DNA from 3 places in the Paenibacillus taichungensis genome. Region 2 is predicted to be linked to each of the others. Evidence: riboswitches for the same ligand, from Rfam matches in the RefSeq annotation. Region 2 holds a riboswitch; each other region holds the start of a gene.
The links. A riboswitch is a leader RNA that binds a small molecule or an ion and turns the genes downstream of it on or off. The one in region 2 is predicted to bind thiamine pyrophosphate.

Region 1 (9,890 bases), 2.6 Mb from region 2:
TCCGACAGGAGCGTAGGCCGTTAAATTCTTAAAAAACATCTGCGTAAGTTGATTCTGACTTTAGCTGGATGTTTTTTTGTTATATCAAGTCATTGTAAGAATAAGCACGAATTAAAGAGAACTGTTTGGCTAGAAAATGCGGTGCATAAGGCATATCATTGCGAAGCCAGGATACAATGGTCCCAATCAGGGCTGAGGAACTGTACCAGATGGCGATCTCCTTATGAATACCTGCTTGTTCAAGTGTGCTTCCCAACTCTAAACTTTCGATCTTGGCTGAAACAAGTTTCGTTAGCAATTTCAATAGTCTCTCCGTAAAAATGGGGGTTCTTCTTGACGCGAGAACGACGCGATAGAATTTGGAGTGGTCAGCAAAGTGTTCAAGCAATTTCACTAGAACTGGCCAACCATCATCTTTGGCAGCATCTTCAAATTGAGGAGCATGTTCGTCCACAATCCGTTCAATGTGCTCAATCATCTCATCCGCCATTTTCTCCATCATGTCTGTGATATCCCGATAATGCAGATAGAAGGTCACGCGGTTGATCGTCGCTCGTTCTGCAATCCGATTGACGGATAGTTTCTCGATGTCCATTTCCTGCAATAGATCTACAAAAGCATCACGAATCAACTGTCTTGTACGAAGTATACGAGGATCTGTAGCAGACTTTTTTTCGTTCTTCATGCAAAATCACTCCTCAAATTTTAAAAATTACAATTTTAAATGATCAGTCGTTTATTTCCGAATTAGACGACATATTTTATTTTTTCGTAAAATAAGCAACGAAAATACCCAAAATCGTAAATTGTAATCTCCGGGAATATGTATATAATTCAATAAATACAATGTAAACTATACAACACGTTGTAAATTTAGTCACGTGTGGATTGAAAGGATGGAATGGATTGAGTCAGGCTAGATTAAAAGAAAGAGATGACGTAAAAAAGGGCCCCATACTGTTTGTTATGATTTTGGGTGCATTTCTTGCCACATTGAATCAAACCGTTATGAGCGTGGCAACTCCGGAGCTGATGGGGGATTTTAATATCTCAGCAGCAACAGCCCAATGGTTTACGACAGGCTACATGCTGGTGAATGGTGTACTCATTCCTGTCACGGCCTATTTCATGCAACGCTTTTCGACACGGCAATTATTTCAAGCTTCGATGTTTATTTTCCTCATCGGTACGATTATATCTGCCCTTGCGAGTAATTTCGGTACATTGTTGACAGGACGTATGGTTCAAGCAGCTGGTGCTGGTATTATCATGCCATTGTTGATGCATGTCATTCTAACCCTGTTCTCTCCTGAGAAAAGGGGAGCAGCGATGGGTATGGTCGGTTTTGCCATCATTTTCGCTCCAGCGATTGGGCCAACCCTTGCTGGATATATTCTTGAGAACTACACATGGCAAACGATGTTTTACGGAATGATCCCACTAACCGTTATTGTTATTGGTTTTGCGTTTGTATATCTCAAAAATGTATCGGAACGAATCAAACTCAAGTTCGACACACTCAGCGTGTTGCTGTCCACAATTGGATTTGGTGCATTGCTGTATGGCTTCAGTCGGGCGGGAAGTCTGGGATGGTCAAGCGCAGAAGTCATCATATGCCTTGCAGCAGGAGTAATTGCTCTTGGACTGTTCACATGGAGACAGCTCGCGTCTACAAATCCGCTACTCGATCTGCGTGCTTTCAAGTATAATATGTTCTCACTGACCACGGTCATTAATATCGCGATCACGATGATCATGTATGCTGATATGATGTTGCTTCCTTTATACCTCCAAAATGCACGGGGTTACACGGCATTGGAGTCCGGATTATTGTTGCTTCCAGGGGCGCTTGTCATGGGCTTCCTGATGCCAATAACAGGTAGATTGTTTGACCGGTTTGGCGCAAAATGGCTGGCAATTATCGGGATGGTTATCACGATTGTAACCACTATTGGTTTCATCGATCTAACCGATTCTACAAGTTATACTTACCTTGTCTTAATGTCAACAGGTCGCCGAATTGGTATGGCCTTGCTCATGATGCCTATCCAAACGGCAGGTTTGAATCAACTGCCTCCAAGACTTGGGCCGCATGGTACAGCGATATCCAACACCGTCAGACAAGTAGCTGGCGCTGTGGGTACTTCATTGCTCGTAAGTGTAATGACTAGTCGCACAACGGCACATGTACAGGACATGGTGGCAACGGGTGCAGCCAAAGGTTTAACCCAGCAACAGTTGGGAATGGAATCCATGATCCAGGGAATTAATGATGCTTATGTTGTCATTATCGGCATTGCCGTTCTCGGATTGCTACTTTCCTTCTTCATCAAACGTACCAAACAAGCGACGGAGGAAGACTCCAAGCAGCCTGTAAGACAAAAAGTCTCGATGAATACAAATTAAGAACAACATTTACATGAATTACATCATGTAGAGCCTATGTATCTTATATAAAAAGCGGCAGATCAGGACCCTAAGCTTTACGTCCAATCTGCCGCTTTTTTGTGTATTACTAATGAACAAAAGCCTCTGCACTTCAGTGAGAACCGCTGCGCTAACGTGTTCTATTTCGTTTTCTCCATCGGAACCTGCCTGATTTGTTCAAGATATAAGCCGCAGTCTTTGACAATTCTGCTAGCTTCGCAATTCATAGAAGACGATTCAAATTCCGTTTGAAACGCCTGCAGCGTTACTTCCAACATGGAAATATTGATCTCTTTCTGCTCGACTAAAGCAAGCAGTCCTTTGGTCAGTTCTTTCGCTTTAATAGACACTTCCGAGTGGAGAATAGAATGATTGAATTTTTGAAGACCTTCAATCAGATTGTTTTTATCCACCGCAATTTCTTTGGAATCAGGAGCAATCACCAACAGACTTGGAAAATCAACAATATGCTCTTGCCTTTCCAGCATGGAACGAAGCAAAATTTCAATGTAGTTCAGGATTTTGGGCACAAGATGGTTCCAATTCGGTTGGGCAAGATGGAAGTTTCTCCACATATTCGAGATTTGATGGATCATGCCAAAACCAAAAATAGCCCCTTCATAAGCAAAGGGTTTTAATTCTTCACCAAATACCTGTACCAGTCGTTCAGATAACCAATTTAACTGCATACGAGTCAAGTTCTCTAGATTGCATTCTCCAGAGTAGAAGCCTGTCCAGAATAGCTCCACAACAAGCTTTTTTCCGGCAAAATCATCGGCACCATAATTTGATCTACCAGTAAGTCAAAATCGGATGCATAGCTTTGGCTCTCCAAATCTTTGCGAATCATCATATCTTCCTGTACACGCTGCTCCAGAATGGCAAGAATACAATCATCCTTGGAACCAAAGAATTTATAAAATGTTCCTTTGGACACACCTGACTCGTCTAGGATCATCTGTATGGAGGTGTTGGTTACTCCATGTTTCTCAAAGAGCACAAGTGCTGAGTCCAATAACATTTGTTTCCGTTTATTCATAAGTTCCCCCTGGATGATTTAGGTGGTTCACGTTACGGTATTCAACAATCTACTGCAAATCCACTGCAAACATCACATGTTCCTTCCAACTTCCCTTGATTTTAATATTCTGGCGGTCCGTTTCCTGGAAGCCCGCTTTACGCAACACTCGAATTGATCCGGCATTGTCGGGAAGTGCACCTGCCTCCACTCGTTTTATTCCCGCTTCATTCATAGCAAAATCCAGTGCTAGCCGAAGGGCATCGCTCATGTATCCCTTGCCATTCTGCACTTGATCTAGCACATAACCAACAATCCATTTGGCTGTGGAATCCAGTTCAAGTTCGAACAGAGAAATCTCTCCAATGAGCTCATGTGTATTGTTCAGGAAGATTCCAAAAGAGTAACGTTTCCCTTCTTCCCTGGCCTTGTTCCAACCTTCGAGAAGTGCAACTTGACCCTCCAGTGTATAAAACGTCTCCGATCGTTCACTTGCCGATATCTCTTCGAAAACAGCCCGGTTACGGAACTGCAAATCCAGCAATGTCGGCGCGTCCTCCACGTTCAAAAATCGCAAATAGATACGTTCCTCACGATTGTCCATCTGTATGTTCATCCTTATCTCTGGTTGTAGTAGATTGCATTCATCACAAGTACGAGAGTTGCCGTTTATACGACATATCCCAGAACAGATATTCAAATTCAACACTTCTTCTGAATATGTCTTCTAAGGCCTCCAGCTCCAGCTCGGTTTTATGTTCACATAATGCATCCAGTGTATCATAGAACCATTCGAATGAGTCGCGGAAGTCATCACTTGCATAATTTTCGATCCAGGTCTGATAGAAATTGCCCTCTAATGAATCTCGATATTGTTCTTTTAATCTTGTAGCATAGTCGTAATACGTCCACGCACAAGGGAAAATGACGGCCATGATTTCGGCAACCCCACCTGTTTGTGCAACACTCATCATATTCGACGTATACGCCTTGTTGTATAGAGAGGGTTTGACAGCATGATTTTCATCCAGCGCAATCCCAAATTCATTCATATACTTTCGATGCAAATCCATTTCTTCGTACAGAATAGCATGTTGAATCACCGTAAAGTTCGTCATCAGTTTTTCATCTGTCGCCTTCACCGCACCCATGGCAAAAATCTTCGCATATTCAATCAGATATGTATAGTCCTGAAGAAGATAAAACTTAAACGCTTCCCGATCCAGTGTGCCTTTCCCCATTTCGTGTAAAAAAGGATGGTTGTATCCATCTTCCCATACGGTTCTGGACTTATCTTTTAACGTTCTTGAAAATGACATGATCATTTCTCCTTTTATTAAAATTATAATGTCCCCGCTTCATATCCAGCTATCGCGTTCTGTCCTCCAAAATGCAGACCAAAAAGCCCTTGTCCTATTTTCGGCAAGGGCAAAATAACATGAGTACATGTTATTTGCTCCCTACGTCAGTATTAACTAACAGGTTCAAAGGGTCAGGTTTTAACCTTCTCAACTGCGAACAGTCCCCCTGCAAATAGCTCAGGCTTATTACAACATGTGTTTTTCCAAATGTCAATCCATTCCTATTAATCTTCAAGTTCCCCTAAATCTTCTTGCAAGTCTTTAAGTCGGGTCCGGATATCTTTAATCATACTTTGCAATTTGTTTAACTCATCGACCCATTTTTCCTCATTAGAGACGTTCGTTGCTGAAGTTGAATGATACCCGGGAGACGTTCTTAACTGATCTAAATCCGATTCGTATGCCCGCCGCTTTTCCTCAGCTTTTGCCAATTCCTCCTCTGCGATGGCAATCTGATGCTCCAGATAGATGATGTCTGAGGAGTAGCCGTGAGTTAAGCGCTGTGAATACGTCATAGTTCACCTCAATTCTGATCATCCATTGCTTTTTCAAGGTCATATGGCTGAATATCGATATCCAAATTCATACCCAAAGCCAATTTGGCCAGTTGACTGCCAATAAAAGGCCCCATCGTTAGCCCAGACGCTCCAAGCCCGTTAGCTGCGATCAAGCCATTCCAACCTGGAACAGCACCCATTACCGGAAGAAAACCTGGTGTAAATGGACGAAATCCTACTCTTACTTCCTGAAACGTGCTATCAGCTAAACCGGGAGCCAGTTCCAATCCTTTATTCAAAATTTCCTGCATTCCGCCTGCAGTTACTCTTGTATCGTATCCTTCAATATCATTTTCGTGAGTCGCTCCGATCACAATCTTCTGTTGATCAAAGGCTAACAGATATTGATCCGAAGGAGGCATGACTACAGGCCAGTTCTCAGTGTCCTTTCGATCGTGAACCTGTAAGTGCATAATTTGCGCCTTCTGATAATGAACCTTAAAATCAATGCCCAAGGGCTTCAACAGTTCATTAGCCCAAGCGCCGGCACACACGATAACCTCGTCAGCCGATATGACTTTACCGTCCACAACCACTCCAGTCACTCGGTCCGATTCATATTGAAGTGTCGCGTCCCCATGAATCAGGACCGCTCCATTTCGTTGAGCCGATCGGATTAAGGCATCACGAAGTGCACGTCCATCGATACGCGCAGCACCACTGATGTAGACGGACTGAAAGCTCCCCTCCAGAAGAGGAAAACGCTCATGAGTTTCTTTTGCATCTAGACGGGTAATATCGGCAATCTCCGGTGCATCTTCTTTACGAAGGTGTGCCCTCTCCTGCATCTTGTTGATTTTGTCCACATCCGTATGAATACTAAGAGCACCCACTTGAGCGTAACCCGTTTCTGTTTCCCCTTCACTCTTGAGTTCTTCAATCAAGCTGGGATAAAAACGTGCACCCGCTTTGGCAAGCTGATACCAATCCTGATTACGGCGCTGAGATAACCAGGGACAGATGATCCCGGCAGCAGCATCCGTAGCCTGCCCTCGATCTTTCCGGTCTATAAGAAGAACTTCCGCACCCCGTTTAGCCAATTGATACGCTGTGGAAGCCCCAAGAATTCCTGAGCCTACGACGATGACTTTCTTCATGACTGCATCCCTTTCCTAAATCACTGTAACCATTATAACGCATACTGCTTGGTCTGATAATGGCAAGGCATCGACATTATGATACGTGTTCCTAAAAGGTTTTCGATAAAATGTTATTTATGTAATATAATTCAAATCAGGTTTCTTTTAACGCTGTATCCACGCCATTTACGCACACGACCTTTAACGAAATGAGGAATAACACAACGATGCCGAAACCTAGTATGGGGAATTCACTGGATCCCGATATGCCGCTTATGATTACAGGTCAAAATCAGCTGACCGTAGACGAATTAATGAATTGGAACGGCCATTCACGGGATTACAGTATTGTGCAGTGTATCGGGGGAACAGGGAAAATCGCAGCCCAAAATCATGAGTTTTCAATTCGGGAAGGAATAGCTCTTATTATGTTTCCGGAGGTAACATATCGTTACGACAATCTGAGTAATTCATTGTTGTTCGATTGTCTGTCCTTTAATGGCTATTTATTGCCCCGGTTTCTGCATACCTTGCAGATCGGGGAGCTGCGCGCCTTCAAGCCAGATGGAATGCTTCATATCCTGTTGCATGAAATAACGTTGGCGCTACAGTCCCGGCACAAGGATCAGATCTGGCACGTATCCGCATTGCTGTACATGCTTCTGGTCAGGTTAACGATTGATGGTGATCGTTATGGCGCTTATGAACGCTCGGATGCCCGATTAAAGCTGGGCGGACTGGTTACTTTTATCAAGCAAAATTATGATCAGGACATCTCGCTCTCCATGTTGGCTCAGCAAATGGACGTCACCGAACAGCATTTAAATCGGATATTCAAAAAGGAATTCCAAATGACTCCGCTTGATTATCTGACACGATATCGGTTATTGAAAGCCAAGGAAATGCTCGTCCATGACGCTGGGATAACGGCCCACGAAATTGCTCGGGCTGTCGGTTTCAACAGCGCCAGTTATTTTGGATCCGTTTTCAAAAAATATGAAGGAATCTCTCCTATTGAGTTACGCAAGCAATACCAGGGTTAAAGAATTTCCATCGTGATCTCTGCCAGCGAGGTTAACCGCAGATCATACTTCGAGAATTCCAGATTACGCGTTACCTCGTTAGGCACAATGACACAGCGAATCCCCGCGGCTTTGGCTGCCTTCAGTCCATTCGGCGAGTCTTCAAACACAACCGCTTCGGATGCTCCAATCCCGAGACTCTCCAGGGCAAGCAGATACAATTCCGGGTCCGGTTTGACCCGCTTGACGTCCTCAGCTGTATGAATAACATCGAATAGTTCGAAAATGCCGAGTGTACGTAAATAACCATGAACCCAATCCCGGGTAGAGCTGGAAGCAACGGCAAGTTGAATTCCCTTTTTACGGGCAGACAGGAGCAACTCATGCACGCCTGGAAGAATTGCTGCCTGTCCAAGGTATGCTTCGTATTTCTGTTCAGAAAGCAGCTTGATATGATCGTGATCGATCGGTTTTTGCAGCGCTTGCTCCAGATATAGAAAAGGATGAAATTCTTCAAACGATGTCCCTACATTTTTCGACCAAAGCTCCAGCCCAAGTTCAAGTCCATGCTCTTTATAAATATCGCGAAAAGCATAGAACCAAGGTGTCTCCGTGTCCACAATCAGTCCATCAAAATCCAAAATAAAAGCTTTTACCATTCCGCTTTTCTCCCTCCAATGATCAACCGATTGGCAGGGAGATGGGCTTAGAAGCGTGCAGTCACATCCGGACGGGTAAGATTCATCGATAAAAAGTGACAGGTGCATCCCGTTCCAGCTGGTGACTGTCCAACAACTCCAGCCCGAATCTCCCCCTCTATCGGCATGCCGAAATATCTAATTAATTTCCACTCCACCCCATCGGGTGAATAAAAGAATGAAATGCAGTCTTCCACTTTGCGTATGCGCAGATAAGGATTGGTTACGGGAACTTCAACCGAATTGCAATCATCGGATGAACCTTCCTTCGTTACTACCGACACAATGGTAGCTGCTTTTCCATCATACTCAAAACAAAGCTTGCACCAGTTTCGCTCATCTGCCATCACCATCAAACATCCGGAATCATACTGATGTTTCATGTCCACGGTTAGCTGGGTCGTCATTTCAAAATCGTTAGGCACCGGCATCGAAAGAAATGGCGCGGTTGCACGGATGTGTTTACCCGCTGGGTCCTGGAAAAAGTCCGTATCAGCCTGAGCTTCTACAATTAGAACTCCTTGATCGGTATAAGACCAGGTCTTCGGCTCATTAATCCAGTTCATTTGGTTTCTTGTTTCTGTTGCAAATACGTTTGTCATTTCTATGCCTCCCAGGTTCATTTTCTGTATTATATATTCGTTTCATATACAGAAAACCCCTTCTCCTACATATTTTTGTAAGTACTGATTGCCTGGGAGTGTTTCTGGGGATCAGGGAGGAATAACATGATGACCATGAGTATGATATATAGTACAAGAATGACACTGAATAACAGCACGGGATTATAGTGATACAGCAGCCCTGTCAGGTAACCTGATGGAATCGCTGTTAACGTCATGACGGTCTGCACTGCCGAGAACATATCCGCTTTTTCATGTGTACCCAATCGGTTCATAAGCAGTGAGTCCCGATACGTTTGCAAGATGAAATTGCCTGCCGCCAGTACAATTAGAGTCAGAAATAACATGGCTATATTCCCCACAGGTATTAACAGAAAAAGTATTGCCCCCACTGTACTCAAAATGATCGAGAAACTGACATACTTTTCTTCTGAACGCCGTTTCAGACGCGGGATAATGACTAAATACAAGAGCATGACGGTTACAGCGGTGACAACCGGGATAAATGAAATAATCTGATCATTGAATTTTAACTGTTCCTTGAAAAAAATCACCTGAAAAAAGTTCAACTGCAGGATCAAATTGGAAAGCACCGTGATGAGAATAATCGGTAAAAGCCTCCGTTTGTAGAACGATTTGCCGAAAAGTCGCAGACTGGAAGCAAGACTCTGAATCACCCGGGTTTGGCTATGCATTCCCATAAGTTCCTTCCCTACTGTGGTCTCATCCGTATATCGGTTGCGAATGAAGAACATTACGGTCATGAGAATACCACCGACAAAATAAATACTGGCTAGTGTTGGCACGATGCCAAAATCGGCAATCACTACCCCGGCGATCGGTGTCAGTACTCCAGCACCAGTAATGATCATGTTGAGAATGGCGAATACCTTGGATCGCTTGTGTTCCTCAACATCCTCAATAATTAGACAGTTGAAGGAAACCGTCACAAATTTGGAGGTTGCATTCAGCAAGTAAGCGATCAGAAACAACCAAAAGTTCTGGGAGAAAGCCCAGATGAACATGGGAACACTCCAGGCAATCAAATCAAAAATCAGTGTTGTTCGCTTGCGACCCAGCTTATTCGTGATTGAACCCGCAAATA
Region 2 (9,890 bases):
CATAACTTTTCCATCGGCTACACTAAGGCCATAGTCGGCATGGTGATTCTCCAGAATCGTCCGGGCAATAGACAAGCCCAGTCCCGTGCCGCTAAACTTTTTGCTGCGCGAACTATCCATTACATAGAAGGGCTCCCAAACCTGATCCCACTGTTCATGCTCTTCCTTATCCGTTTCATTGGCGATACCGAAATGTGCCGCTTCCTCTTTCAGTTCAAGTGTAATGGTTATTCGGTCACCGCTTGTATATTTCACCGCGTTGGTCATCCAATTGTGCAGAACGGACTCCAGCTTCCGTCGATCAGCCAGCACCCATGTCTCGGCAGTCCATCGATCCTCCACTTCCACATGCAAGCCATGCTGCTGAAATACGGTTTCATAGGTATGAAGTGTCTCCGTGAGCAGTTGGCGAAGATCAACAGGTTCAAAATCATATACTTCGGCCTGCAGACGGGATAACTCCAACAGACGGTCAATTAAACCAGCCAGCTCTTCGCTCTGTTGCTGGATTACCCTAGCATAGGTTCCGTCATCCAGGCCATCTTGAATGCCAGAGGCATAAACTCGAATCAGGGAGAGCGGTGTTTTCAACTCATGCGAGATGTCCGAGATGAACGTTCGCAGGTTAGCATTTTTCATTTCCAAAGAATGTTGCGCCTGCTGCAATTTGTCGCTCATCACATTGATGCTGCGTCCTAAAGACTCAATCTCATCACCTGTCTTTATATCCACCTTTGCAAACGATAAATTGGAAATGGCTTCAGCCGTTTCGCTTAGTTTTGCGAGCGGTTTAACGATCCGGGCGGTATACAGCACGGAAAGCAGGATAAGCAACAGCAGCATGCCGAGCCATATGTACGCATTGAACTGATTAATAATTCGAATCGTCTCCGATGAATGGGAGATGGATTCGCCAACAGCAAACACGGTATCCCCCACCTTCACAAAGTTCACCAGAAAGCTTGATTTCAACTTGGTTTGATCATAGAATTTATTAACCCGGGCACCCTCACGCAGCGCAGAGATACTCTCTTCTGTCAGCCAAAATTTACTGAGGGCAATTCCCTTGCGGTTATATTGAAATAACAGTTGATCGTTAATATCATTCACACTATCCTTCAACGAAGCATAAGCGATAGCGACCTCGTATTGCGTTTCAAGGCTCTCAATCTGTGATATTGGAACGCCGTGTTCTGAAGCAGAGATTTCGGTCGTTAACTCGGCCAACTTCTGCTTTTCTGATACAAAAAATAGCTAGGCAGGAAAAACGTATTGACGATAAAGGATAGGAAAAAGACAACACACAATGCACCGATAATGCGCACGAGCAGTTTTCGGGTCAGTTTACTCATTTTGATCCTCTAGGCAGTAGCCCATTCCCCGGTAGGTTTTGATCGAATCTTCTCCAATTTTCTCACGCAGTCTGCGGATATGAGTGTCTACGGTGCGTTCCTCGCCGAAATAATCGAAACCCCACACCTGATCCAGCAAAATTTTACGGGTTACAATCTGCCCCTTATTCATTCCCAGTACCTTCATTAATTCGAATTCCTTATGGGTTGCCCCTACATCAACTCCACCACGGTAGATCTTCTGGCCTTCCAGATCCAAGGTCAGTTCTCCCACAATAATCTTGGAGGAAAGTTGCAGCAGCTTCTTTACACGCAATAGCAGGATACGCGAGTCAAACGGCTTGCGCAGATAATCATCCGCCCCGGCCTTCAAGGCAACAAACTCATCATCTGATTCCCCTTTGGCTGTCAGCAGCAGTACCTTCGCCCGACTCGTACGCTTGATTTCCCGGCACACCTCGACACCGCTGCGACCTGGCATCATCCAATCCAAAACCGCCAAATCGATTTGATTATTATAAAAGAGATTCAGGGCTGCTTCCCCATCCTCGGCCAAAAACACTTGAAAGCCCTCTTTAACGAAATAGGCTTTTAATATTTGCAGCATCAGCGGCTCATCATCCGCGAGCAGCAGGTTCATATCTGCGCCTCCTTTCCAAACTGGATTCTACTATACAATCTGTACGTTACAGCTGTGTGACATACCCTTCTGGTTTTTCCCTTTTCCACATCCTATACTGCGGCCTCCGTAACACAAAAGCGCTGAACACTCTCCACTGGTCCCAACATCACAGGCAAAACAAAAAGGAACCCCCACAAGGGTTCCACTTTTTACTTCTCCACACAGGTAATCTGTTTAATTCTCTTCATCCTGGTGAGGCATAACCAAATATTCAGCACCGCCCATATAAGGCTGAAGTGCAGCTGGAATACGAATGCTTCCATCCGCCTGCTGATGATTCTCCAGCAATGGGATCAGTATACGTGGCGAAGCCACAGCCGTATTGTTCAACGTATGGCAGTATGCAAGCTTACCTTGGGCATCACGACAACGAATATTCGAACGCCGAGCCTGGAAGTCATGCAGATTCGACGACGAATGTGTCTCCCCGTACGCATTGCGGCTTGGCATCCAGGTCTCAATATCGTACTGTTTGTACGTTTTCTGCGACATATCCCCTGTACACACAGCCACTACACGATAAGGCAGTTCCAGCAATTGCAGTAATTCCTCGGCGTGTCCCGTAATCTCCTGTAGCATTCGCTCCGATTCTTTCGCATCCGGTGCACAGATAATGACTTGTTCCACTTTGGCAAATTGATGCACCCGGTACAATCCGCGTACATCCCGCCCGCCTGAGCCAACCTCACTGCGGAAACATGTCGATGTGGCTGCCAGCTTGATTGGCTCCTGTACATCCACAATCTCATCCGCATAATACGAAACCAGCGGCACTTCCGATGTTCCCACCAGCCACTTGTTCTCGCCCACTAATTCATAGACCTGATCCCGTCCTGTGGGGAAGAACCCCGTGTTCAAAAGGGTATTCTCCCTCACCATCAGAGGAACTTCCATTGGCGTAAATCCATGCTTCAGCAGCAGATCAAGCGCAAGTTGCTGTACAGCCCGGTGCAGGAGCAGCCCTGCTCCTTTGAGCACATAGCTTCGTGTTCCGCCGATTTTCACCCCACGTGGGATGTCGATTAGGTCATGCCGTTCACCGAGCTCTACGTGATCCTTGGCCTCATAATCGAATACCGGCAGCTCACCCACACGTCTCAGCTCCACATTATCCTCATCCGATGCACCCACTGGCGTGTCCGGCGATACAACATTGGGTACCAACCATTGCAGCCTTGTCACTTCCTCTTGCACAACGGCAAGCTTGGCTTCAACTTGCTCTAACTGACCATTCAGCTGTTTCACCTGTTCCCTTAAACCCTCGGCTTGTTCACGCTCACCAGCTTGCATCAGTCTGCCAATATCTGCAGATAACGAATTACGTACTCTACGTCCTTCTTCCGTTTCCAGTAAAAGTGCTCTGCGCTCCTCGTCCCGTTCCAACAATTCGCGAATACTGATATTCATTCTCTTGCCAACTGCCGCAGCTTGCACCTCTTCTGCATGCTCCCGAATCCACTTCATTTCCAACATGGTCACCGTCTCCTTTGGCTGTAAAAATACAAAGAGCGCCCTCATCCCTTGGGACGAGGAGCGCTCTGCTCGCGGTGCCACCCAACTTGCCAAACCAGAATATTCTGGTTCAGCCTCTTGGTCCGCGATAACGGGCGGTTCCGGTTAACTTGGGGAATGGTTCGCTCCCCTGGCGAAAACGCCTCCGAGTTGGATGCTCTTCAACGGCATGGTCCGATCTGTAATTGTTGTTTTTCAGTATATACGAACTTTAGCCTCCATTGCAAGTTATCCGTGCACACCCTTACATGTCCTGTTATGATAGAGATTGTTTGTTTTTAGGAAATACTCCTGAATGGCAGACTTACTACATAACATAATATCTAGAAGGAGTTTTTCTTCATGAAAAAATTGCTTTGGATTGGATGCTTATCCTATTTCCTCATCGGACTTGCCCATGTGGTTCTCGGCTCCATCCTACCCGTTGCTCTTGAACATTATGGCAAGGATTATAGTCAGGGAGGCACACTGATATTTGCCCAATTTGCCGGGTTCCTGGGTGGTGTATTGTTATCTCCGTGGTTGAATAAACGCTTCGGGAAACGAGGCGGTCTATTAATTGCCGCAGCTCTGCTCTGCATCGCAGAGTTATCCTATATGCTGCTGCCTCCTTGGGGCTGGATGTTCGTCATTGCACCTGCAGCCGGATTCGGATTCGGTATGATAGAAGCTGTCATCGGTACAATCATTATTGCTGCAATTAAAGATAATACGGCGGTTGCCATGAGCCGACTTGAAGTGTTATTTGGTATCGGCGCCATGGTCATGCCTCTCATTGCAAGCGGTCTGATTTCTGCCGGGTACTGGCGCATGTCGTTCCTCGTGGTTGCCGTCTGTGCAGCGATGACTTTTATCTTCTGGGCCAAAAGTTCATTCGGTGAGCTGGACAACGAGCTGAGTCGCCGTAGCTCAGAGCAGACTCCTGTACACACTCACGCTGTTGAATTGCCAAATGAAATGAATCCTACAGACATTAAACCTACTCGTTCAACCTATCACGGCCGTAATTTGGCTCTTCTGTCTTTATTTGTTTTATTTTTCTTTCTCTATGTCGGCACTGAAATGAGCCTTGCCAACTTCATGCCAGCCATTCTGATTGAGAAAATGAACATGAAGGAAGCAGGTGCTGCACTTAGTGTTACCTGCTTCTGGATCGCCATGTCTGTTGGACGACTTTTTGCCGGATATATTGCGGAGAAATTCCAATATCGCGTCTACGTTCTGTACAGTTGCCTTGCAGCAGTTGTACTGCTGATGATCTTTCCTTTTACCAACCAGATCTGGTCGGCATTTCTGATCATTCTGTTGCTCGGGCTCGCATTATCGGGCGTATTCTCCATTGCCCTCGTCTTCGCCAGCAAAATGCTGCCTGGAACAGAAGAATCGACGCCCAGCATCCTGATTGCATCAGGTGGGGTTGGTGGTGCCATTCTGCCTTTGGTTACAGGCTGGAGTCTGGACCATCTGGAGGTTAACCAGTCGGCATGGATGCTTGCCATTTTTGCAGTTGGTCTGCTGATTATCAGCGTGATTGCGTATCAATGGCAGCGTAGGCATACCGTGAGTTCAGCATCGTAATATCTACCGAACAGAAGATAAAATTAAATTCAATTAATCATAGTTGTAAAAAGTTAGGCGTCGTAGCGTGAATGCTACGACGCCTTTTTTGATTTGAAAATGCACAATTACTTCTTTATCTTAGACCAGTGGACGATTGCCCAGGAAATACTTTCAGATGCTCTAAATCGGAACTAACGTTATTTAGGTTGAAGGGACTACACTCCCTTTATCCTTAATGAATTTACCAAATACATATCGAACGAGTGGTCCCAGAATAATGATTTGGTAAGGAAGCGCCAGGCTGAAATTACGAGCAATCGTATGAAGATACGTATTTAGTACGGATGCTCCACTTAACTGATTCGCAAGGTAAGCGGAAATCATTCCGTACAAGGACATGATCAGAACCATTCCAATTACCATGAAAAATGACATAGCGAGCACGCCCAAAATTTTATTGGATTTGTCAAAAGGTAAGGAAAATGCAATTTTTCTCGCTACAGGTCCAACAATGAAGGACTCCACCAGGAACGCAATGATAAAACACAATATGAATTGAAGCAGTATATCTAGCGCGGACATCTTGCTCAATAACCCATTGTGCCATAAATTGAAAGTCATCATGACGACGACCATCCCTGTGCACATCATCATTCCAAAAATAATCTGTTCTTTCTTCGTTGTTGGCAAATCTCTCATCCTCTCTGTTTACCTTCGTAATTATAGAGATAATGACCCCCTCCTCATAAGTGAACATTCTGTGAACAATTATAATTTTTCCAAATTAAAATCTTATTTGACAACCTCGTAGTACAGCCCTATGATATCCCTTAAAATGGTAGAAAATATTCGCTACATATAAGGAGGATTTTGATTATGAGTTTTCAAAAGCGCATTGACCACGTCGGCATTGCCGTTCGTGATCTGGAGACCACGCTGCGTTTCTATACGGAGATTGTTGGTCTTGAATTGAAAGACCGGGTAACCCATACCAACGGTGTCATTCAGCTCGCCTTTCTCGGCTTCAACGGAAGCGATGAGACCGAGATTGAGTTGATTCAGGGATACAGCGACAAGCTGCCTTCCGAAGGTACGGTGCACCATTTTGCCATCCATGTCGATGACCTTGATTCTGAGTACAACCGCATTAAGGCAACTGAGGCCGAATTTATTGATGGTGAGATGATTACACTGCCTAACGGTTACCGTTATTTCTTCATCTATGGACCTGAAAAGGAATGGATTGAGTTCTTCCAGCGCTAAGAATTGGAGCTGATTTATGAACATTTTAATTACCGGCGCAGCCGGAAAAATTGGACGTGACTTGTCCCAACACTTGTCAGAAGCATTTCACCTTCGACTAACGGATTTGAATATCAACAGACTACATACGTATCAAGGGACAAGCCATGAGATCATGACACTGGATGTGACAGATCCCGAAGCCTGTCAGCACGCTTGCGAAGGCATGGATGTGGTTGTACATCTGGCGGGAGATCCTTCCCCGCATGCCGGATTCTATGAATCGTTGTTGGATATTAATATCAAGGGAACATTTAATGTATTCCGTGCAGCTAAGGACCAAGGTGTGCGGAGAGTCATTCTGGCAAGCAGTGCACAGACGATCGAGGGGTATCCCATTGATGCTCAAGTCTATCCGGACATGCCGACACGCCCACGGAATTTGTACGGAGTTAGCAAATGTTTTGGTGAATCGCTCGCTTCCTATTTTGCGTATACCGAAGGTTTACAAAGTGTAGCAGTACGTATAGGTGCATATGATGATTTTCAACCAGATGGACCCGCGCTGGAGGCAAGGGATATGAGCGCGTATATTAGTCCGGCTGACTTGTGTGATTTGATGTTCAAAGCCATTACAACTACAGATCTGGAGCCCTTCACCATACTGCATGGAATCTCGAATAATCGGTTTAAACGATTGAATCTGGAAACCACTCAGAAACAGGTAGGATATGACCCGAAATCCGATGCTTTTGCACTCAGTCAGATTTCCTTATATGATTCGCCACGTTAATTATTGAAAAGAACACATCTAGAGAGGTCGTTATACGCATGTATAATGGCCTCTTTGATTCATTCATACGTGCTCCAATCCAGTTCCTGACTGGACATGCATGGGCCTCTGGCCTATAATTACACCTAGTAATGCCCGTAACTTCATAGTTTCCCAGGGGAGTCGGAATAGGCCGGCTGAGAGTGTATCCCACCAAGATACTGACCCTTAGACCTGATCTGGATCATGCCAGCGTAGGAATCGGAGTATATCGAATTGGCCCAGCCTCTTTGCTGAGTGCCACATCTCTAACGCCTGCACGCGTCCCGGATTAACGGGGCGCTTTTTTTAATGTTCTTTTATATAGCCAGAGAGCTAAAAAAAGTGACGTCATCCGGATCATAGCTGGTATAAATCTGTCGATTTATGCAAGAAGCTTGGATATGAAGCCAAGGAGTACCCCGCGCCACTGGCCGGACAACATGAAGGAGAGAAATGAAGATGAGATGGCGTAAAATGATGGGCCTAATGCTCTTGTGCGTACTACTAGTGGCTGTGGCCGCATGTGGCGGCAAAGAAGCTGCACCTTCAGGAGAAAATGGCAGCAGCAACACCGAAAACAGCAATGAAGGTGACAACGCAGCCCTCAAGGACGTTAAAGTGGTGCTGGACTGGACACCAAATACAAATCATACCGGCCTGTATGCGGCCGTAGATCAAGGTTTTTACAAAGCCGAAGGCTTAAATGTCGAGATTGTACAGCCAGGTGCTGGAGGCGCGGATACGATGGTAGCTTCGAACGAAGTGCCTTTTGGCGTAAGTTATCAGGAGAGTGTAACCCAGGCCCGCACACAGGGGGTACCGCTCGTGTCCATCGCTGCAGTCATTCAGCATAACACGTCCGGATTTGCCGCTCCGGTGGATCGGAACATCAAATCTCCCAAAGATTTTGAAGGCAAAACCTATGGTGGCTGGGGCTCCCCGGTGGAAGAAGCTGTAATGCAGTCCATTATGGAAGGCGAAGGCGCCGATGTATCCAAAGTAAAAAATATTAGCATGGGTGATGCAGACTTCTTCACCGCTGTGAAACGCGATATCGACTTTGCCTGGATTTTCTACGCATGGACGGGCATTGAAGCCGAACTGCGCGGCGAACCGATCGACATGCTGTATGTAAAAGATTATTCCGAAGCTCTGGACTACTACACACCGGTACTCGTTACCAATGAAAAGACGATTCAGAACGATCCCGAGCTGGTTAAAGCGTTCTTGAAAGCGACTTCCGAAGGATATCAATATGCGATTGAACATCCCGAAGACGCTGCCAACATTCTGATCAAGGCTGTACCGGATCTGGATAAGGATCTTGTACTCGCAAGCCAGAAGTGGCTGAGTCCAAAATATCAGGATGACGCACCGCGCTGGGGTGAGCAGAAGCAGGAGGTATGGCAGAACTACACGGATTGGATGTTTAGCAAAAAACTGCTCGATGAGCAGGTAGATGTATCCAAGGCGTATACGAACGAGTTCTTACCCCAATAAAATTATCCATATAAAATGAACTTAGTATTTATACGAGGACGAAGAGGACAGAAATAACGTGAAAAAGCGAAGCGTTCGCCTTTATCACCGGATTTTCCCTTTGGAGAAGGGAATCAAAAAAATCTGGGGATAACAGCGATTGGAAGGTTATTCTGTCATCGAAGTGGCAAGTGTAACAGTCATTAGTTCATTTTATACATTTCGAAAGGAAACGTGATCTCTCATGGCAAGCACACTACTTAGCATTCAAGTCATTCCCAAAACGCCAAATGGCGAAAATTCCTATCCTTATGTTGATCGTGCCATTGAAGTTATTCAGCAGTCCGGCTTGAAATATCAGGTTAATCCACTGGATACCACGATGGAGGGAGAACTGGAGGAACTGCTCGAGGTTGTCCGCAAAATGCACGAAGTTCTCGTGGAAGCTGGCAGCCCAAGCATCATCTCACAGATCAAGATCGCCCATAGCCCAAGCGGCTTCAGCATGGACACCCTGACGGAGAAATATCGCTAATGCATGCCTATTGGAAAAGCGTATGGCCGCCCTTTGTGGCGGTTATTCTCTTTATAGCGATATGGCAGGGAGCTGTCTCCCTGTTCCATATTGAGAAATGGATGCTGCCTGCGCCTTCAGACATCGCCCATGAAGCAGCGTCCCAGGCCGAGCGACTTGGCATGCATGCATGGGCAACAATCCAGCTGACATTGATTGGGTTTGCAGCAGGTACACTTGTGGGATTACTGATTGCGATGGTGCTGCATCTGATTCCATTTTTGAAATCTGCACTCTATCCATTACTTATTCTTAGTCAAAATATACCGACCATTGCGCTTGCTCCGCTCTTGCTGATCTGGTTCGGATTTGGGCTGCTGCCCAAACTAATTACCATCATTCTGGTCTGCTTCTTCCCGGTGGCTGTAGCTGCCATGGACGGATTGACCCGCACCGATGCGGCCATGATGAACTATATGCGCATGGCTGGTGCAAAACGCGGCCAAATTTTCTGGAAGCTCGAACTTCCACATGCATTGCCCTCGGTGTTCTCGGGTATTAAAATTGCCGCTACGTACAGCGTCATGGGTGCGATTATCGCCGAATGGATCGGTGCAGATAAGGGTATCGGTTATTATATGATGCTGCAAAAATCAGCCTATCGGACGGATCGTCTGTTCGTGGCAATCATGATTATTGTGGCATTGAGTCTGCTGCTCTTCCTGCTCATTGCGC
Region 3 (9,890 bases), 3.1 Mb from region 2:
TGAAGCATATTTACGCTTCGTATACGTTGCGTGTACAGGAGATGGCTTTCGAGCTACAGCTTCGGCGTATATACAGTCGGCGTAACATACTAAGTTTCCGGGAAACGGAACACATCTCAGGTCAACAGGGACTGGACTTACAGAAAAAGACCGATGGTACTGTAAATATTCTTGGTGAGGTCGCAAGTGACGAAGTAGCCGCATGGATGATTCAGATGTCCCAGGTTGCCAGTCTGTTTACCTTGTTCACCCATCATGCCAAAACGTTTCGTGATCTGGTTTTCTCCCTCCGTAATTCACTGCTCAAAACAGGTATGTTCCAACATGGACATATTGCCGAGGAGCAGGTAGTAAGTGTCATTAATTTCGATGTACATATGAAAAAGGACGCAGAGGGACGAAGATATATCGAACGAATTACGGAGTGTCTGCCACGTGCGAATAAAGGGGATAGCGTGGAGGAACGAGCGGGATTTACGTTTCGCAATGTGATCGAGTACAGGGATGGCAATTACGTCGCTACAGCTCCAATCTCCATAGGAAGCATTACGGATATGCGGGATCAGATGACACTGCAGGACGCTGCGCGGTTCGAACAGTTCATCAAGCAACATTGGGGTGATACCTATGACCGTTAAGTTTGTTCTTCTCTTGGTGCTGGGGATATGTGCAGGTGGTTTGATAATCACGCTACTTATACTGAACCTGTTACGTCACAGAGGAGGAGACAATGCTGGTAAATCTATCGGGATCGCTAAGCTAAACGGAAATCGTACGCTGCGGTGGGGAGCGTTCCTGTTACAGTCTTATAGCTGGGGCATGAAAGTGCCGCTTCTCTCTTCCTATATTCTGCAAGTACAGAAACGAATTTCATTCCGGCATGTCGGCGACGAACCATCATTAAGACGAATGACGATGAGCGTGGTCTTAATGATCCTCGGAGGATACGGGAGTATCAGTGTAATCCTTTTCCTAATGCAACCGGGTATCGCCTTTGTCATATTGTCGGTACTCTGTGCTGTAGTTCTAAACAGCCTTGTACTGGATATGTGTCTGAATCGTATGGAGAAACGACTGTTGGTACAGATGCTGGACCTGTTTGCCGACGTGAGACATCGGTATCATCAGCATGGAATGGTAGAGGAAGCACTGTATGAAGCGGCGGAAGCAGGTAAAGGAGAGGCTGCCGAGCAAGTGCTGTTGATCTATGAAGCATTGACTTCTCCAGATCCGAACGAAGCTTTGGAACGATACTACGAGATTGCGCCAAATCGCTTTCTTAAAGGTTTCGCCGGTATTTCATATATGGTGATGGAGTTCGGGGATAAAGACAGAGCACAGGGTTCGATTTACTTGAAAGGCCTGGGGAATCTGACACAGGAAATTCATTTGGAGATTTTGCGGCGGGACAAATTGGACTATTTGTTAAAAGGGTTGAATTTCATCGCTCTGGCTCCCGTTCTTTTCACAGCTCCAATTGAACGTTGGGCCAGAGGAAGTTTTCCAACTATGGATGAATTCTATCGCAGCAAAATCGGATTTGTAACCAAAATATCAATCTACGTCATTATCATACTTGCCTACCTGCTTTTGCAAAGACTTCAGCAATATGATGAAACCCGCTATCGGACAGGTCGCAAACACTCCAGATTGGATCAGTTCCTATACAAGCAGACGTTCATTCGTAAGGTGGCGATGTTGTTCGCGGCCAAACCTGGTAGTACCAATTATAGTCAAACCGTAAGACTGATGCGGGAAAGTAGCTCGGAACTGAAATATGAATGGCTGGCTATACGAAGGCTGATGTTATTTGCAAGTTGTTTTGTCCTGACCATTGGCTGTGTCTTGTTGCTGCATCAGGTTGAACGAAATCATATCTTATATGATCCCGTGAGAGATGACCGGATGTTTGGCGCGATGGGAGAGGCCGAGTTGAAGCAGGCTACAGAAAAGACAAGCTTAGATCAAGCTGTACTCGAACGCATCGAAATGAAGCGAGGAGCAACTTTTGATGAGATCTCCAACGCATTGCAGTCCGTGAATCCCGTTCCACTGGATCATGATGCACAGACTGAAACTATTGCACGCATCCTGCAGAAGCTGGAAGGTTACAACAAGCAATATCTCCACTGGTGGGAGTTAATTATTGCAATGATGATAGGTATAGCGGGTTATCACATGCCGATCTGGCTCATGATGTTCCAGCGCAAGATGAGAAGCATGGACATGAGGCATGAGATCTATCAGTTTCAGACCGTTATATCGATCTTGCGGGAGATGGACCGTATGTCTGTAGAGGAGATATTGGAATGGCTTAATCGCTTTGCTGTTATTTTCAAAAGACCACTGCAAAAATGTCTGTTGCATTTTGAACATGGCCCGGAGCATGCACTTGAACAATTGAAAGAAGAAGCAGGGCTGCCTGAATTTCAGCGTCTGGTTGATAAGCTGCAACTTGCACTTGGGAAAATTTCGATTCGAGAAGCATTTGATGATCTAGAAAGCATGATGGCATTTTATTTTGAACAAAGGAAGCAGGAATACACCAAGATGATTGATGTTAAAGCATCATGGGGAAGAATGATCGGGTTTACACCAATGTATGCCCTGATCTTCCTCTATCTGGTCATTCCGCTGGTAGGTATGAGTTTCCTGCAAATGAACATGTATTATGAACAGATTCAGAAACTGTAACGACCATTACGTCACAGTCTGAAATAAATTAAAAACGATATAGGAGGATTTATCATGAACAATGCATCAAGCGCTTTAAAGGTGGCAGCAGGCATCTTTCTGACCATTGCCCTTATTACAATTGTAGTTTTGTTGTTTATTTCGGCTCAGGAGGCGACCAAAACGGCACAGAACAATTTTGCAGATATCCAGACCGAGCTGTCCCAAGCTGCATTTACGGTGTATGACGGAACTACCATTAGCGGATCACAAGTTACAAACGCGTTGCGTAAATATGCGGACAAAGACCAGTTCGGGATTCAAGTTATTACAGGTAAAAATAAAGGAGGACAATGGTACGGTAATCAGTTGAACATCTCCCAGGATCTCAATAATGCAGATTATGGTTCTGTTATTAAACCTGACGAGAAAGTGGGTGTTATCAACCAGACCATGAGTGAAAAAGACAATCAATATGTCAATCCAAGTGGTAAATTCAAAGCAATTATCGTAAAAGACAAATCCAATGTGGTAAGAGGACTTATTTTCCAGCAATCCTGACAGGAGTTGGTTCAACATGTCCCAGAATACACAGCAGCTCATGTTGTTCTGTACGGCGGTTGTCCTAATTGTGACAGCCTGCCTGTACGGGCAGCAGAATGTTCGGGTTCTATCAGACGCTTTGAATCACTTGCTGCAGACGACAACAGACATGGAAGGACGGCTGAATACCACGCTACGTATAAGCGAGCCAATCCGTTATAGCGGTGCAGAAGTGTTGCATACTGTCAGGCAAATGACAGGGACAACGGTCAGCGTGCAGGTGGACGGGATTGCATATGTCATTGATCCCCTTGTAAACAGAAGAGGAACCATACCTGTGCAACTTGCAGCTTCGTATAGACCTGAGTTTATAAGAAGTGAAACTGGCGAACTGCTGAAAATTGCATTTTGGAAGGAGGCCAGTACACCTTGATTAATGCTGCATCCAAGTTGCTTGCTGTTTTGCTGGCAGCGATTTTGCTTTATGTATACCCGGCAGCAGAGACTGCAGATCGACAGGATGATATGGCACGCATGACCATTGTTCAGACGGTTACCCGTTTTGTTGATGCAGTCAGAACAAAGGGATACATTTCCCCTGCCATGTATGCAGAGTTCGAAGAACAGATGGCCCGAACGGGGAATGCCTATGAGATTTCCATGGAACATTTGCACAAAAAATATGTTCCTCATTACTCAGATCCGATGGATCAGAGCACATTTTCTGGTACTTATGAAACCGTGCAGGATGGCTATTATTCAGCCCAGATTAAAGCAAAGCTGTTTCCTTCGTCTGGTGTGCTGGCTTTAGACGATCCTGGGCGCAGATATACACTGGCAATGGGGGATTTCTTCACAGTAACCGTCAAAAACACCAATCGCACACCTGCCATGCTGATTCGTGAGTGGTTAAACGGGTCTGCGCAAGCTGCAGCTGTGTTTACCACTTATGGGGGTATGGTGCTCAATGAAGATTACTGATCTTTCTATTGTGTTTGTGCTTATCTTTTTACCTATATTCTGGGTTATTTCTCACAATACAGACAATGCCCAGGAGGCTCAATATTTAAGCAATCGATATAAGATGGCACTTCAGACTGCTGTACTGGATGCAGGGGCCGTGATGCATCAAAATGAGAAGCAAAATGACGAAGCAGGGTATGATTCGACCAAATTTGTAAAAGCGGATAAAGAGCTTGCCTTGACTACATTTACCCAAACAATGGCGCTAAATATGGGGATCCAGGATGATCCTGCTGCTATACGGGCCATGTTTAATTACATTCCAGCAATGGTCGTGCTGGATTATGATGGTTACTACATTTTGGCGAATGAAAATGAGATGACTGGTGATCTTGAAGATTCAATCCGGCAAGTTTGGAGTCCAAAAAAGCCCTATACATATTCTGATTCAAATGGTAACAGTATTAACTTCACACTTGATGGGTATGTGTATGCCTATGATGCAGGCTTGGGCATGTGGGTTGAAGGTTTCCAGAAAGAACTCGCCTCCAGTACACAAATCCCTCTGCTTCAAAATGCCGAGACGTTTGAGCAGATCAGACGAAGTCGTATCGTGACAAGTGTGCAGGAAGATTTGGCAGATGTTATTAACCGGCATAATGAGTTTGCAAGAAGGAATGGTGTTTCCTATACCTTTACCATGCCTTTGATTTCTCAGGAAGATTGGTACAATTCGATTAATGACACGGGGCTTATGGCTTTTATTCAGGGAATACCTGTAGGTAACCAAAAGATTAACAATTATGCCATTGGTGGTGGCAGACTGGTGAAGAAAACAGCGATCGTTGGCGGAGTGGATCCAGTGAGTGGAATTAAATACTATTATCCTTCCACATGTAACAATGGCTATAGAGCCGAAGAAGTGTTTACAAATGCTAAACAAGCGGCAGCGCAAGGTTATTTTGAGTATAACTGTTCCATAAATTAAAGGCAGTTTGTTTGTAATATAAAAGCGAGGTTGCGTGAGATGTTTACATTACTTTCAGAAAAGGCGACACCTGTGCTAAAATAGGGTTTCGGAACAATAGTAATGTCCAATAGATAGGAGCAACCTCATCTTATGAGTTTATTGTCAGTAGAGAACGTGAGTCACAATTTTGGAGACCGCACGTTATTTAAAAATGTATCTTTTCGTTTACTTGCTGGAGAGCGTGTTGGCCTTGTTGGTGCAAATGGTGTAGGCAAGTCCACACTGATGAACATCCTTACCGGGAAATTGTTAAAGGACGAAGGGAAGGTTGAATGGACCCCCAAAGTTCGTTATGGATATCTGGATCAGCATACCAAGCTCACGCCTGGAAAAACGATTCGTGATGTGCTTAAGGATGCGTTCCTGCCCTTGCTTGAGTTGGAAAAGGAAATGATGTCCATCACGGATCAGATGGCAGACGCCGATCCGGACAAGCTCGAATTGTTGCTGGAAGAAATGGGTGACATTCAGGAGCAATTGGAGCAAGGTGATTTTTATCTGATTGATGTGAAAGTGGAAGAGATGGCAAATGGACTGGGCTTGTCCGCCATCGGTCTAGATCGTGACGTGGCCGCGCTTAGTGGTGGTCAACGTACGAAGGTATTGCTTGCCAAGCTCTTACTGGAGAAACCAACTGCACTTCTGCTAGATGAGCCGACGAACTATCTCGATGTGGAACACATCGAATGGCTGACGCGTTACCTGAAGGATTACCCGTATGCGTTTATTCTGATTTCGCATGATACGGAGTTTATGAATGAGGTCGTTAATGTTATTTATCATCTGGAATTTGCCAAGTTGACGCGTTATGCAGCGAACTATAACAAATTCCTTGAAATGGCCGACATGAATAAGGCGCAGCATATTGATGCTTATGAGAAACAGCAGGAGTTTATCAAGAAGCAGGAAGATTTCATTCAGCGGAACAAAGCCCGCGCTTCTACTTCCGGTCGTGCCAAGAGCCGTGAGAAGCAGCTCGGCAAGATTGAACGGATTGATCGTCCAGACGAAGCAGCTAAACCCACATTCAAATTCAAGGATGCCCGGGCGAGTAGTAAAACCGTCTTTGAGGGTATTGATTTTGAAATTGGATATTCATATGCATTATTGCCTAAAATGACGATGACGATTGAGCGTGGCGAGAAAATTGCCATTGTTGGATGTAACGGTGTAGGTAAATCCACATTGCTCAAGACTATTCTGGGGAAAATCCCACCTATCAGCGGTAAGACTTTCTTGGGTGATTATCTGGAAACAGCCTATTTCGAACAGGAAGTACGTGCAGGTAATATTACTCCAATCGAAGATGTGTGGAACGAATTTTCTCATCTGACACAGAATGAAGTCCGGGGGCATCTCGCACGTTGTGGATTGAAAAATGAGCATATCACCCGCCCGCTTAACGCGCTTAGTGGTGGTGAACAAGCCAAAGTTCGTCTCTGTAAACTTCTGATGCGTGAAAGTAACTGGATTTTGTTCGATGAGCCTACAAACCATTTGGATGTAACGGCTAAAGCAGAGTTGAAACGTGCCTTGCAAGAATTCAAGGGTACCGTACTGCTCGTATCCCATGAACCTGATTTTTATGAAGGTTGGGTTACCAAAACGTGGGATGTTGAAGCTTGGTCCGAAAAACAATAACGTAATAAATGGAAATGTACGGTGACAAAAAAAGGTGTCTATGGTAACATAGGCTACAGCTTCATATGAACACTAGGGGGGCCGCACGATGCGGCTGAGATGGAAGAATGCGATTCCGGACCCTTCGTACCTGATCTGGATCATACCAGCGTAGGGAAGTGGCGCGTTTCAACTAATGACAAAGAGCTTTATCGATGACTTTGCGATATTGCCTGCAAGATAAATCATGCAACTCTATGTAACAGCGTTGCGACTATGGATGATTTCTATAGTTGTTATGCGTTATGTATAAAGTAATTGCATTGAACAGTCATTCAGTTGATCCATGAATTCTAAATTCGTGGCCACTCCCCTACGGGAGTGGCTTTTTTTGTTTTGTATTAGCTTAAATCATGCAAAAGGAGGGCGAACGGGACGGCAATCTTCCACGAACATGTAACTACAAGATCATTCGAACTGCATGTGGTTTCACCAGATACAGGAGACATGGACTCTTTTCTGAATATTGCTAAGGATATATGGCGGTGGGTCGATTATATCCACATTCGGGAAAAAAAGCTTCCTCTTGAGCAACAGATGTATTGGGCGCAAAGTCTAAAAACAGAAGGTGTTCCATCTAGCCGAATCATTATAAATGGCTCAGATCAGCTGTACCAACATACGTCGCTTGGTGGTGTCCATTGGGGTCAATCAGTTATTCGCAGTTACGATAAGGATGAGTTAAAGAGAGACGATCGGCTCCGCGTAGGCATATCGGTTCATTCTCTGGAAGAAGCAAAAATTGCTGAAGAACGTGGAGCGGATTATCTTTTTTATGGGCACGTCTATGCTTCAAATAGTAAACCTAATTGCGAATCAAGAGGGCTTAGTGCGTTGGCTGAGGTATGCTCCAATGTTTCAATTCCGGTGATCGCGATTGGCGGGATTAGTTCTGAGAAAATTGCTGCCATTCGAACTGCTGGTGCCAGAGGAGCAGCTGTGATTTCAACGATTTGGTCGAACGATGAGCCGAAACTGGCCGCGGCTTCATTGCGACAGGCGATCGAGGATTCAGAGAGGTATGTTGAACCAGGGAGATGAGACCATGAGAGAGGAAGCAAGAAGTCGAAGCAGGAATCGTTCAGGCTATCATCCAGGAATAGTATCGGGAAGTAAAGTTGGAGCGGAAGTTCGAGGCAAGCTTCATGCAGAAACCATTATTGTAGGCGGAGGAGTTATCGGTTGTGCCATTGCATGTGAACTTGCTAGCCGAGGTCATGATGTTCTTCTGGTTGAGCGGGCGCGGATTGCTGGAGGAACTTCCTGTGCAGCTGCCGGGATGCTTGCTGCTGACAGTGAGGAATTCACTCATGCTGTAATGGCGAAGCTTGCACAGAAGAGCAGAGCTTTGCTTCATGAGCAGAAGGAACGAATCAGTTCGCTTAGCGGAGTGGAGATGGGGCTGCAACAGCATGGTTTTATTACTCCTTTTCGTTCATACAGTGAGGTCCGCAGTTACAAAAACAATCGATCGTCTACCTTATCTACAGAACATATTTGGTGGGATCGAGTCGCTGTCCAACAGGAAGCTTCATGGTTAAACAGAGATACGTATGGTGCATATTACAGACCTTCCGAGAGCGAGGTTCTTCCCGTCAATCTAACACAAGCTTATATCAGATCAGCTCAAGCCATGGGTGCGAGGGTGATGGAAGGTGTACAGGATGTCCGTTTGTATACGGATATGAACGGTGTGCAAGGGGTTGAGACTTCAATAGGAACGATGACATCGAGAAATGTCATTATTGCTACAGGGTTACATGGTGAAGAATTGATGAGACAAGTGGGTCTGAAATCGCCTGTTTTGCCTGTGAAAGGGGAGATTGCAGCGGTGCAGTTTTCACCCCATCATGTCGGTTACAGACCTGACAAAACGGTGTATGCAGAGGATATATATATTGTTCCCAAAGCCAATGGAGAAGTATGGCTCGGTGCAACAAGCCTTCCAGGAAGAACAGACATGAAAGTTTCGGTCCAAGGTATTCAGAAGTTGCTTACAGCTGCGACAAATTGGGTTCCTGGCATGAAGGAAGCGCATTTTATCCGAGCGTGGGCTGGTGTTCGTCCCTCGACTCCGGATGGATTGCCGTATGTAGGGGCTTGTGAAAGTGTTCCGGGTTTATTCGCTGCTTTTGGACATTATCGTAACGGAATATTGCTTAGTGCAATTACAGCCAGCCTCATGGCTGACTTGATTTGTGGCAAAACCTCGGAAGAACTTGGGATTCAAGCTCTTAGTCCAGAACGTTTGAACAGAAAGGAGATGTTGCAGTGAACATCATTGTCAATGGACAAACCATGCAAATTGAAGATAGCTTGAATCGTGTAGACAAATTGCTCCATTCATTTAATTTGCAAGTGAAAACCGTCGTGGTTGAATTGAATCGTCAAATTTTAACGCGGGAATATCATGAAACGACAGCGTTAAGAGACGGAGACCGAATTGAAATTGTACATTTTGTGGGAGGCGGTTGAGCTATGTTGAGGATTGGAAATTATACGTTTGAATCTAGATTGCTGCTAGGTACAGGCAAATTTTCAGACTTGGAGGTGCAGGGCCAGGCGGTTGAGGCCTCAGGTACGGAAGTTTTAACGTTTGCAGTTCGGCGATTGAATCTGGAAGATCGCAACAAACAGCACTTTCTGGACACACTGGATTTGAAAAGGTATACCCTGCTTCCCAATACAGCCGGTGCTTCAACAGCAGAGGAAGCTGTGCGAATCGCTGAACTTGCTCGAGCGTCAGGACTTTGTGATATGATAAAAGTAGAAGTTATCGGCGATGGAATCACTTTGCTTCCTGACCCAATTGAAACCTATAAAGCTTGCGAAATCTTGCTTGAAAAGGGCTTTACGGTACTGCCTTATATCTCGGACGATGTTATTCTGGCCAAGCGATTGCAGCTACTCGGCGTACATGCTGTTATGCCTGGAGCTTCACCCATAGGTGCGGGGAGAGGGATTATTAATCCCTATAACCTGGAGATTATTATTGAACAAG

Region 1: linked by a shared signal. The riboswitch ahead of tenA (thiaminase II) and the one ahead of ACR1R9_RS25120 (ABC transporter substrate-binding protein) in region 2 are both predicted to bind thiamine pyrophosphate.
Region 3: linked by a shared signal. The riboswitch ahead of ACR1R9_RS08410 (thiamine phosphate synthase) and the one ahead of ACR1R9_RS25120 (ABC transporter substrate-binding protein) in region 2 are both predicted to bind thiamine pyrophosphate.

What each region holds. Positions count from the first base shown of each region.
Region 1 is NZ_CP194720.1:2,948,529-2,958,418, forward strand. It holds gene ACR1R9_RS13150 (hypothetical protein) at 1-16, shown strand, start outside; gene ACR1R9_RS13155 (TetR/AcrR family transcriptional regulator) at 80-685, opposite strand; gene ACR1R9_RS13160 (DHA2 family efflux MFS transporter permease subunit) at 967-2,406, shown strand; gene ACR1R9_RS13165 (hypothetical protein) at 2,568-3,116, opposite strand; gene ACR1R9_RS13170 (TetR/AcrR family transcriptional regulator) at 3,131-3,466, opposite strand; gene ACR1R9_RS13175 (GNAT family N-acetyltransferase) at 3,516-4,049, opposite strand; gene tenA (thiaminase II) at 4,093-4,764, opposite strand; TPP riboswitch at 4,886-4,984, opposite strand; gene ACR1R9_RS13185 (hypothetical protein) at 5,031-5,321, opposite strand; gene ACR1R9_RS13190 (NAD(P)/FAD-dependent oxidoreductase) at 5,330-6,460, opposite strand; gene ACR1R9_RS13195 (AraC family transcriptional regulator) at 6,685-7,485, shown strand; gene ACR1R9_RS13200 (HAD family hydrolase) at 7,482-8,123, opposite strand; gene ACR1R9_RS13205 (DUF1349 domain-containing protein) at 8,171-8,764, opposite strand; gene ACR1R9_RS13210 (MFS transporter) at 8,830-9,890, opposite strand, start outside.
Region 2 is NZ_CP194720.1:5,576,562-5,586,451, forward strand. It holds gene ACR1R9_RS25085 (sensor histidine kinase) at 1-1,227, opposite strand, end outside; gene ACR1R9_RS25090 (response regulator transcription factor) at 1,345-1,992, opposite strand; gene serS (serine--tRNA ligase) at 2,209-3,507, opposite strand; gene ACR1R9_RS25100 (MFS transporter) at 3,889-5,124, shown strand; gene ACR1R9_RS25105 (hypothetical protein) at 5,308-5,796, opposite strand; gene ACR1R9_RS25110 (VOC family protein) at 5,983-6,369, shown strand; gene ACR1R9_RS25115 (NAD-dependent epimerase/dehydratase family protein) at 6,386-7,141, shown strand; TPP riboswitch at 7,287-7,399, shown strand; gene ACR1R9_RS25120 (ABC transporter substrate-binding protein) at 7,622-8,662, shown strand; gene ACR1R9_RS25125 (thiamine-binding protein) at 8,886-9,176, shown strand; gene ACR1R9_RS25130 (ABC transporter permease) at 9,176-9,890, shown strand, end outside.
Region 3 is NZ_CP194720.1:1,801,069-1,810,958, forward strand. It holds gene ACR1R9_RS08375 (ATPase, T2SS/T4P/T4SS family) at 1-638, shown strand, start outside; gene ACR1R9_RS08380 (hypothetical protein) at 628-2,694, shown strand; gene ACR1R9_RS08385 (ABC transporter permease) at 2,749-3,234, shown strand; gene ACR1R9_RS08390 (hypothetical protein) at 3,251-3,649, shown strand; gene ACR1R9_RS08395 (hypothetical protein) at 3,646-4,197, shown strand; gene ACR1R9_RS08400 (hypothetical protein) at 4,184-5,167, shown strand; gene ACR1R9_RS08405 (ABC-F family ATP-binding cassette domain-containing protein) at 5,300-6,850, shown strand; TPP riboswitch at 6,915-7,024, shown strand; gene ACR1R9_RS08410 (thiamine phosphate synthase) at 7,337-7,930, shown strand; gene thiO (glycine oxidase ThiO) at 7,935-9,164, shown strand; gene thiS (sulfur carrier protein ThiS) at 9,161-9,364, shown strand; gene ACR1R9_RS08425 (thiazole synthase) at 9,368-9,890, shown strand, end outside.